Linked DNA regions of Metabacillus sp. B2-18. The protein of the gene in region 1 interacts with the protein of each later gene in a pairwise test. Links are inferred from orthologs where the notes say so. Each region holds a gene or a part of one and is shown on either strand. Other genes may lie near its edges.

Evidence for each region. The genes of interacting proteins can lie anywhere in the genome.
Region 2: the proteins of recA (region 1) and LPC09_RS17315 interact in binary tests that used the Bacillus subtilis proteins (3 or more experiments, as listed by UniProt). The link is inferred for Metabacillus sp. B2-18 from one-to-one orthologs.

What each region holds. Positions count from the first base shown.
Region 1 is NZ_CP088245.1:2,006,928-2,013,500, forward strand. Bases 2,029-4,799 are described here. They hold recA (recombinase RecA), read left to right. Parts: upstream 2,029-2,779; coding sequence 2,780-3,820; downstream 3,821-4,799. Other genes in these bases: LPC09_RS10060 (competence/damage-inducible protein A), read left to right, coding at 2,029-2,478; rny (ribonuclease Y), read left to right, coding at 4,313-4,799. Outside these bases: LPC09_RS10050 (helix-turn-helix domain-containing protein), read left to right, coding at 1-516; pgsA (CDP-diacylglycerol--glycerol-3-phosphate 3-phosphatidyltransferase), read left to right, coding at 637-1,215; more of LPC09_RS10060, read left to right, coding at 1,228-2,028; more of rny, read left to right, coding at 4,800-5,875; LPC09_RS10075 (TIGR00282 family metallophosphoesterase), read left to right, coding at 6,006-6,573. UniProt on the Bacillus subtilis protein: Multifunctional protein involved in homologous recombination, DNA repair and competence.
Region 2 is NZ_CP088245.1:3,403,255-3,407,942, reverse strand. The notes cover bases 1,901-4,688. They hold LPC09_RS17315 (YveK family protein), read left to right. Parts: upstream 1,901-2,822; coding sequence 2,823-3,554; downstream 3,555-4,688. Other genes in these bases: LPC09_RS17305 (acetyltransferase), read left to right, coding at 4,289-4,688; LPC09_RS17310 (CpsD/CapB family tyrosine-protein kinase), read left to right, coding at 3,523-4,221. In the rest of the region: competence type IV pilus minor pilin ComGG, read left to right, coding at 1-298; LPC09_RS17335 (shikimate kinase), read left to right, coding at 340-837; LPC09_RS17330 (YqzE family protein), read left to right, coding at 890-1,084; LPC09_RS17325 (DUF3889 domain-containing protein), read right to left, coding at 1,234-1,548; LPC09_RS17320 (hypothetical protein), read left to right, coding at 1,675-1,887. UniProt on the Bacillus subtilis protein: Required for YwqD kinase activity. May bring YwqD and its substrates into contact. Probably involved in the regulation of capsular polysaccharide biosynthesis.

The DNA.
Region 1 (6,573 bases):
GTGGCTATTTTATTATGGTTATGGAGACAAGATGCAGCTGAAGACAATGCTAATAATGAAAACAAAATGGCTGAAGCAAATGATGTTGAATTTGAAATAGTAGAAAATACGACAACAACAGATGAACAGGCTAACGAAGAAGAAGCTGCCCAGGAAGAGGCGCCAAAAGAGGAAGCAGCAGAACCAGAAGAACCTGAAACACCTGCTCAAAGCCTGTCTGTAGTGGAAGGAACAACAACGACTTATGAGCTATCAGGTGCTGAAGAGTTTCAGCTGGAAGTTGTTGCAAAGGATCGGACATGGGTTAGAGTTAGAAACGGAAAAGGTAAAACATTCTATGGAGAAGAAATCCCTAAAGGTGAAACAAAAGTAAATGATCTAACTGCAGAATCAGAAATAACAATTAGAGTTGGAAATGTACCAGGGACAGACTTGAAAATTAATGGTGAGCTCCTGCAATTTCAAGATACAAAAACCACGCCACAGGACATTACCATCATTTATAAGAAAGAATAGGGGACTGACTCAGGAAGAAGAGTATGAACCACTACATTATTAGTAGAGGTTCATACTCCCTAATGGGGTCGTCCCATTTTGCATGTAAATGCTTGAGTTCAATAAAATGGAGGAATATACATGAATTTACCGAATAAAATTACCATTTCAAGGATTCTTTTAATACCAGTTTTTATGGTTATTATGTTAGTCCCATTTAACTGGGGAGAACTAACGTTTGGTTCGGAATCAATCTTAACAACTCATTTTGTAGGAGCTATTCTATTTATTGTTGCATCAACAACTGATTGGATTGATGGTTATTATGCAAGGAAATTGAATCAAGTTACGAATCTAGGGAAATTTCTGGATCCATTAGCAGACAAGCTACTCGTGTCAGCTGCTCTAATTATTTTAGTGGAGCTGGGGGCTGCACCTTCGTGGATGGTTATTCTTATCATAAGTCGAGAATTTGCAGTAACCGGTCTTCGCCTTGTGTTAGCCGGAGAAGGAGAGGTTGTGGCAGCCAACATGTTAGGGAAAATTAAGACATGGACGCAAATTATTGCCATTTCAGCTTTATTACTTAACAATTTACCATTTGAATTTATGAACATTCCATTTGCAACTATTTCTTTATGGGTTGCAACTTTCTTTACTGTTTATTCTGGATGGGACTACTTTATTAAAAATAAACAAGCCTTTGTAAATTCTAAATAAGGGGGATTGTTCATGAACATAAGAACAGAGATTATCGCCGTTGGTTCGGAGTTGCTTTTAGGTCAAATAGTGAACAGTAATGCCCAATTTTTATCACAAGAGTTAGCTGAACTTGGCTTGAGTGTTTATTATCATACCGTAGTTGGAGATAACCCTTCACGTCTAGAATCAGCGATTAACAACGCAAAAGAACGTTCTAATGTTATCATTTTTACTGGAGGCCTCGGTCCGACTAAGGATGATTTAACAAAAGAAACAATTTCAAAAGTGTTGGGAAGAGAGCTTACGTTTGATGTGGAAGCTTTAGAAAGTATCGAACGTTATTTTACTCAAACAAAACGTAGCATGTCTGAAAATAATAAAAAACAAGCATTGGTTATTGATGGCTCCTACATTTTAAAAAATGACTATGGTATGGCTCCTGGAATGGCTGTTGATATTGACGGAATGATTTATATGCTTTTGCCAGGCCCGCCTAGTGAAATGAAGCCAATGTTTGAGAATTATGGAAGAGAATATTTCCAAACAAAACTAGGTTTTCAAGATAAAATTATTTCACGTGTTTTAAGATATTTTGGAATTGGTGAATCCCAGCTTGAAACAGATATACAGGATATAATTGATGGACAAACAAATCCGACAATTGCTCCTCTGGCAGCGGATGGAGAAGTAACATTAAGACTTACAGCTAAGCATAAAGATGAACATATTGCACAAAAACTCCTTGATGAGACAGAGAAAAGAATTAATGACCGTGTAGGTGAGTTTTTCTATGGTTATGAACAGACAACCCTTGTTCATGAATTAAATAAACTATTGATGGAAAAAGGGAAAACAATTTCTGCAGCTGAAAGTTTAACAGGTGGAATGTTTTCAGAGTACATAACATCTTTAGATGGTGCTTCCCAAATTTTTAAAGGTAGTATTGTTTCTTATACAAATGAAGTGAAAGAGCAAATTTTGAAGGTGCAAAAACGTACCCTTGAACAATTTGGCGCAGTTAGCGAGGAATGTGCAAGGGAAATGGCTGAGCAAATCCGAAAGCTCTCTAAAAGTGATATAGGCATTAGCTTTACAGGTGCTGCAGGACCACAACCACATGAGGGACAACCTGTAGGGACAGTTTTTATTGCTATTTCTATGGGCGATCAGAATTCCAATGTTTTTAAACTGAATCTAGCTGGATCTAGAAAGGGAATTCGTGTTCGCTCGGTAAAGTATGGATGTCATTATTTAGTCAAACTATTAAACGAAATTGAATGATATAATGAAGTCTGTTAAGCCCAAATCTATTATTAGACTTTTGCTTAGCAGTCTTTTTTTCTATGAAGAAAATTAGTCTGTTTTTGCTGTAAAAATCAACAAACGATTCGAAAATAAGTAAAAATTAAAAATAGAACTCCCTTACTATCTGAAATTTACTTTTTCTTTATATAAAAAAGTAGATATATAGTGACTTTAAAAACATTAAAATAAAATAATCGAATAAATGTTCGCTTTTCACTTGGCAAACAAGATAAAAAGGGGTATATTTATTATAGATGAACTTTAAGGAGGAAATTTTGTGAGTGATCGTCAAGCTGCCTTAGATATGGCGTTAAAACAAATAGAGAAGCAATTCGGTAAAGGATCTATTATGAAATTAGGAGAGCAAACTGATCGAAAGGTATCAACTGTTTCAAGTGGTTCATTAGCACTTGATACTGCGTTAGGTATAGGTGGGTATCCTCGTGGTAGAATCATAGAAATCTATGGTCCTGAAAGCTCTGGTAAAACAACTGTAGCACTACATGCCATCGCTGAGGTTCAACAGCAAGGTGGTCAAGCAGCATTTATTGATGCTGAACACGCACTTGACCCTGTATATGCACAAAAACTTGGTGTAAACATCGATGAATTACTACTTTCACAACCTGATACAGGTGAACAAGCACTAGAAATTGCTGAAGCTCTTGTACGAAGTGGTGCAGTTGATATTTTAATTATTGACTCAGTTGCAGCGTTAGTACCTAAAGCTGAAATTGAAGGTGAGATGGGTGATTCACATGTTGGTCTTCAAGCAAGACTGATGTCTCAAGCATTACGTAAATTATCAGGTGCTATAAATAAATCTAAAACAATTGCTATTTTCATTAACCAAATTCGTGAAAAAGTAGGCGTGATGTTCGGAAACCCTGAGACAACTCCTGGTGGTCGTGCTTTAAAATTCTATTCTTCTGTTCGTTTAGAAGTTCGCCGTGCTGAAACACTTAAACAAGGTAATGATATGGTCGGAAATAAAACAAAAATTAAAGTAGTTAAAAATAAGGTGGCACCTCCTTTCAAAGTAGCAGAAGTTGATATTATGTACGGTGAGGGAATTTCAAAAGAAGGCGAAATCATCGATATGGGTTCGGATTTGGATATTGTTCAAAAGAGCGGTTCTTGGTATTCATATAATGAAGAACGTTTAGGTCAAGGTCGAGAAAATGCCAAACAATTCCTAAAGGAAAACCCTGAAATACGTTTAGAAATACAGGGTCAAATTCGAAAACATTATGGTCTAGACGAAGAAGTTACTGTACCAGATGAAAGTCAAGAAGAGCTTAACTTATTAGGGGAATAATCATTTAATTTTAAGGGGCGTTTTGCCCCTTTTTTATTTTTATTAGAAAAAATAATGTGATATTTGTTTAAATACATATGAATTAAAGAATTTTATTAGTAAGAAAAACGATAAATAACGATAAATAATATTGCATAAAATATTGTGACATAATTCTACAAAAATCATCCTTTTTCGCTAGTTATCACAAAGGTCATGGAAATAAGATTGAACAAAATGCTTAGAAACATTATAATGACAGGCTTGACAAGAAAAATTCACAGATTTACAATTGAGATGTATATTTTACAATTTTGTAGAATGATGATTGAAGCATTTTGAAAGCCGAAAATGTTGGTACTTGAAAAAGTCTTATGTCAAATAGTTTAAAGACGCAAGGTTCAACATGAAAACAAAGCTTTGTGCTGTATGTTGACAACTTATAATTGAACAATGTACATGCCGACACTTTAATCTAGAAAAAACAAGTTCATAGCAAGAGGAGGTGTAATAATGGACGTAGTATCAATAATCATCTCCATTTTGCTTGGCCTAATCGTCGGTGCAGTTGTTGGCTATTTTGTTCGTAAATCTATTGCCGAAGCAAAAATTGCTGGTGCTAATAACGCAGCGGAGCAAATTCTTGAAGAAGCAAAGCGTGATGCTGAGGCTACTAAAAAGGAAGCGCTTCTTGAAGCAAAAGATGAAATTCATAAGCTCCGCACAGATGCAGAACAGGAAGTTCGTGAGAGAAGAAACGAGCTTCAAAAACAAGAAAATCGCTTATTACAAAAAGAAGAGAATCTGGATCGTAAGGATGAGTCTTTAGATAAACGTGAAGCGATGCTAGAGAGAAAAGAAGGTTCTCTTAATGAAAGACAACAGCATATTGAAGAGATGGAAAGCAAAGTGGACGAGGTTGTGCGTAAACAGCAAACAGAGCTTGAGCGCATATCTAGCCTTACAAGAGATGAAGCAAGAGGAATTATTCTTGAAAAGGTAGAAAATGAACTCACACATGATATCGCTGTAATGATCAAAGAAAGCGAAAATCGTGCTAAAGAAGAAGCTGACAAGAAAGCGAAAGAAATCCTGTCACTTGCTATTCAACGATGTGCAGCAGATCATGTAGCTGAAACTACTGTTTCTGTTGTTAATCTTCCAAATGATGAAATGAAAGGTCGTATTATTGGACGTGAGGGGCGTAATATTCGTACGTTAGAAACATTAACGGGGATAGACCTTATCATTGATGATACACCTGAGGCAGTGATCCTGTCAGGCTTTGATCCAATTCGACGTGAAACAGCAAGAATTGCATTAGACAAGCTTGTTCAAGATGGTCGTATTCACCCAGCGCGTATTGAAGAGATGGTTGAGAAATCTCGTCGTGAAGTGGATGAATATATTCGTGAAATTGGAGAACAAACAACGTTCGAAGTTGGAGTTCATGGGCTTCATCCTGACTTGATTAAGATTCTTGGTCGATTGAAATTTAGAACTAGTTACGGTCAAAATGTTTTGAAGCACTCTATGGAAGTTGCGTTCTTATCAGGATTAATGGCTGCTGAGCTTGGAGAAGATGAATTATTGGCAAAACGAGCAGGCTTACTTCATGATATTGGAAAAGCTATTGACCATGAAGTTGAAGGTAGTCATGTGGAAATTGGTGTAGAACTTGCGACAAAGTATAAAGAGCATCCTGTTGTAATTAACAGCATTGCATCACACCATGGTGATACAGAACCTACATCGATTATTGCGGTTATTGTGGCAGCTGCTGATGCATTATCTGCAGCAAGACCAGGAGCACGTAGTGAAACACTAGAAAATTATATTCGTCGACTAGAAAAGCTTGAAGAAATATCTGAATCTTACGAAGGTGTTGAGAAATCATTTGCCATCCAGGCTGGCCGTGAGGTACGTATTATGGTTAAACCTGATAGTATTGATGACTTACAAGCACATCGCTTAGCAAGAGATATTCGAAAACGAATTGAAGAAGAGCTCGATTATCCGGGTCATATTAAAGTTACTGTGATTCGTGAAACAAGAGCTGTTGAATACGCAAAATAAAGTGGTGCAGAAATGCGCCACTTTATTTTTGCTCAATTTTGTGTAACACTAAATCTAAGAACAACGGTTACTATGTGTTGAGTTCAACAAAAATAGTTCAAACATGTTAAATGATAGAAAGGAAATACATATGAAAATTTTATTTATAGGTGATGTGTTTGGTTCACCTGGTAGAGAAATGATTAAAGAGTACCTACCTAAACTGAAAACAAAATATCAGCCACATGCTATTATTATTAATGGAGAAAATGCCGCACATGGGAGAGGGATTACAGAAAAGATGTATCAGCAGTTTATTCAAGCTGGTGCCCATGTCATTACAATGGGAAATCACACTTGGGATAATCGAGAAATTTTTGAATTTATCGATAAAGCACCTAATATGATTCGCCCTGCGAACTTTCCAGAAAATAATCCAGGAAAAGGCATGATATTTGTAACTATTGCAGGAAGAGAGATAGCTGTAATCAATTTGCAAGGGCGTGCATTTTTGCCACCTTCGGACTGTCCATTTAAAAAGGCTGATGAGCTGATTGAGCAAGCCAAAAAGCGTACATCTCTTATTTTTGTCGATTTTCATGCAGAAGCAACTAGTGAGAAACAGGCAATGGGCTGGTATTTAGACGGTCGTGCATCGGTTGTTGTTGGGACGCATACGCATGTTCAAACAGCTGATGATAGAATTTTAGACAAAGGAA
Region 2 (4,688 bases), 1.4 Mb from region 1 along the record:
GTCCTTAGTAAATGAAAAGAATTTTTATGAAGAAACAAAACAATATTATGCTCTTGATTCAATCATGCAAGTTGCAGTTGAAAGGTCACTATTGGAAGTGAAGGATGGAACTGCTTTACTTAATGAACAGATATCAGTGAACACGTTTAATGGTCAATATAATTACCTAGTTCAGGAAGTCTCACCACTGATTTTTCATGTTTCTATCACATGTCAAACAAATGAAGGAAAAGAATATACAGCATCTTATCAATATGATTCTTCAATAAATGAAATGATTTTATGGTCTGAATATTAAAAATTATGGTATTGTAGAAAGAAAACGTGGAGGAACTGGTTTTGGAAGCAATATATTTAACTGGATTTATGGGAGCAGGAAAAACAACAGTTGGTCAACAACTTTCACAAAACATGCAACTTCCTGTTATTGATACAGATCAAGAAATCGTAAAAAAATTAAATAAAAGCATTAAAGAAATATTTGAAGAATATGGTGAAGCCTTCTTTCGCGATCAAGAAACGAAAGTCTTAAAAGAACTTCCAACAAAGGACATTATTATTACAACCGGCGGTGGGATTGTTATTAAGGAAGAAAATAGAGCTTGGATGAAAGAACATGGTAGGATCGTGATGCTTCATGCAGATATTGATACAATCTACGAACGTGTTCACTCAGATAAAAGTCGACCTTTAGCAAGTAAAAAATCAAAACTAGAGCTTACTGATTTATATCAATCACGAGTAAGCTTTTATGAAGATTGTACTTTGTTAATTGAAACGGCACAAAAAAGTATTGAAGATATTGTGAATGAAATAAGTATACGATTAAATGCTTAGAACTTTGGAAATAAATAGAGGTAGATACCATTAATAATTGAGGTGTTTTACCTTGTCTACAAATGATTACGTTAAGTATGTTACACAACAAATTGTGAAATTTATGGACACGCCTAAAGAAACAAGAAAACAGCAACGGCAGGAACGCAAGGATCTTGATGCATCCTCTTCTTATTACAGTAATCGTTGGTTAGGTGTTTTGCCTTTTGCAGTAAGATTGTTAATGAATAAGAAAAAAGATCGATAAAGAGGTAAGAGAACAGTGCAGTTATAAAAACTGTGCTGTTTTTCTTTTTACTAGCAACATAAAAATACTCTGTCATTAAAGTTAATTTATATGACAGAGCTAATCCGGTCGACATTATTTTACAAATATCGGGAAGTGACAGGCACCACCTATGCCTCCGGTACAACCTGAATCTTTTTAATTTCACCAGTTTTTGAATCATATGTTATGGTTGTATAGACAGCAAAATCGTCCATACCTTCACGTAATGTTAAGCGATATTGCTTAACTGTAAAATCCTTCTTCTTTTTGTCCCAAATCTTTTGAGAAAACAATACCTGTGATAATGGGTAACGTTTTTTTGTTTCTTTTACTGCAACATCTTCCCATGTTTTTTGAGAAACAGCATGAACTTCAGGCGAAAATGAAACCTGTGTTGCTGTTAATCCGTACAGTATTGTAAGAAAAAATATCCATTTCTTCACCTATGAACACCATCCTTGCTACATATTTTTACCAATACATTGAAATTCATACATAGGTTGAGAGGTTTAATCATATGGAGGGAGTAAGAGGGAAAGAAGAAAGAAAATAATAAGGGGGAAATAGTAGTGATAGGTTTTATTACGTTGTTAATATTTATTACACTTCTTTTCATTGGGCTAGCAGTTGGAATTGGAACAAAATCGAGGAAAAATAGTAAGAATAGAAAGGGAAAATTGTCCTTTATCCCAACATTTTTTATTGGTGATTCCCACCACAAGCATGATCACCATGATGCAAATGATTCCTCTGACAGCTTTGGAGATAATAGAGGAGATTGAAGAAGATCAATTACGTATCCTGCTTATTGGATGTACTTCTGAACTCACTCAATCTAAAATGTCGATCAGTACAACATAAATGACAAGCAGAGAGAAATCAATGTTGGAGAGAAATACTTAGTTATTACGTGATCTCGCTTTCAAATGATCATCAGCTTCATTTAGTTGTTAAACATTATAATAAAAAATAGAAATAAAAATAATGTGTCTAATATATATAGTCCCATTACAACAGAAGATCAATTCTATACCCTATTGTTTTCATGAAAGAAGACGGGTGAAGGATATGAGATTCACGCATTAATTTTTGTCAAAAATGGTGTGAGCGAGGTAGAATCTTATGAAGTAAATGAAACACAAAATTCATCATTTCTGTTTATAAATTAGAGGGTGAAAAAAACTTCAACTCGAATAAAGACACTATTGTCGGAGTAACAATAGGAGATAATGGAAATGGATTTAATTACCCAGACATACCTCTCTTTACAAAAATAAAAAAGTTCATTGACTTGTTCTTTATAAAGTACTATTATGAAAATAGACCTAATCCAAAAGATTACATATGATCACATGAATTACAGTATATACATATATAGTTAAATAAAGGTATATCGTTTTGTTCTTTAATGAGAACATAATTGAGATGTAGTGGTAAGCAGTTAGTATTAAGAAAAAAATTATACATACTAGTTTGGTGATATCTCCTTACCATTGTCAATGGAGGTACTCGGTTATGCTGTGGGTTAATGATCTTTGACCTTAGACACAAGTTGTCGAGAGTGTAATGTGAGGAGGGGTTAGATGCCCTAGTTTAACTTGTATATCTAGAACTTAATATTTAATCCTTTTATTATCAAATACTACATTTCTTTTGGTCAATTAAAAAGGTGAAATATAATGTTTTGATTCACACGACTATATTTGTGGAGGAAAAAATGGATGAAATTAGTTTAAGGGCTATGTTTCATACCCTAAAAAAACGCTGGATCTTAATTGTTCTTATTCCTTTAATTGCATCCCTAGTTAGTGGTGCTATTTCAATTTTCTTATTAACACCAATTTATCAGGCATCTACACAACTACTAGTAAATCAAAAAGACACGCAGAATCAGTTAGATGCTAATTTATTAAGGAGTAATGTAGATTTAATTAATACCTATAGCGATATTATAAAGAGTCCTGTAATTTTAGACAAAGTAATTGATAAACTTAGTCTATCACAAAGTGTTGAGGAGCTAAATAGTAATATCTCCATAAACAGTCAAGCAAACTCGCAGGTTTTTTCGATATTCGTTGAAGATGTAAATCCAAGAAAGGCAGTCGAAATTGCAAATACTGTATCTGAAACATTCCAACAAAATGTTACTGGAATTATGAATGTTGATAACGTTAGTATTCTTGCGAAAGCTAAACTAAATGAGAACCCTACACCTTTAAAGCCACAACATGTATTGAATGTTACTATTGCATTGGTCATTGGCTTAATGATTAGCTTTGGAATAATTTTTTTAATGGAGTACCTAGATAATACATTTAAAAATAGCCATGATATCGAATCATATCTTGGACTCCCTGTCTTAGGGTCTATTCCAGAAGTTTCTCATAAAAAAAGTTCTAAAGCAAAGGCACTAGGAGGTGAAGCTCTTGAATCAAAAATTGAAGCATAGAGGGAAAAGTACAATTCAATTAATTGCACATAGTAATCCTAATACGGCTATTACTGAACAATATCGGCATATTAGGACCAGTATTATGTATTCCTCAGTAGATAAAGAGCTTAAATCTATTATGATTACTTCATCTGAACCAGGTGAAGGAAAATCTATGACAGCTGCTAACCTGGCAGTTGTTCTTGCACAGCAGGGAAAGAAGGTAGTCCTTGTTGATGCAGATTTAAGAAAACCCTCTATTCATTTTACTTTTAATTCTAGTAATATCGATGGGTTAACAAGTGTATTAACAAAGAAAATCAGCTTAAATGGTGCAATTAGTAGCACCTACGTTCCAGACCTTGACATATTAACATGTGGTCCCATTCCTCCGAACCCTTCAGAACTATTAGACTCAAAGGCTATGGAGTCAGTAATCAAAGAACTAAAAGCGACTTTCGATTACGTTGTTATTGATACACCACCCGTTATTACTGTTACAGATCCGCAAATTATTGCAAATAAATGTGATGGTATTGTTATGGTGGTGAAACGTGGAAAGACTAAGAAAGATAAAGCACAAAAAGCAAAAGAGCTTTTAGAAAAAGCTGAATCTCGATTGATTGGTGTCGTCGAAAATGGAGTTAAGTATACTGAGACTAATTACTATGGAAGGTACAATTAATCAAAAAATCAGCAATTTAGCCTCAAATATGTATCTTTACTTTACAGATAATTTAGGGGGGGAATTTATGAAGAAGTTGGTTATCTTTGGAACCGGGAAGACAGCAGAGTTAGCTCATTATTTTTTTACAATGGATTCAGATTATGAAGTAGTGGGATTTACGGTGGATGCAGGGTACATTGGTTGTAATGAATATTGTGGACTCCCAGTATACAATTTCGAGAACATCGAAAATCAATTATCTACTGATGATGTTTATTTTTTTGCTGCTTTAACCTATACAAAGATGAATGAGGTTAGAGAGAGTAAAATTAAAGAAGCGAAGGAAAAAGGGTTTCGTTTAGCGAGCTATATAAGTACTAAAGCCAATATTTCTAGTAATGTCAAGGTAGGTGAACATTGTTTTATACTTGAAAATAATAATATTCAGCCTTTTGTAGAAATTGGTGAAAATAATGTCTTGTGGA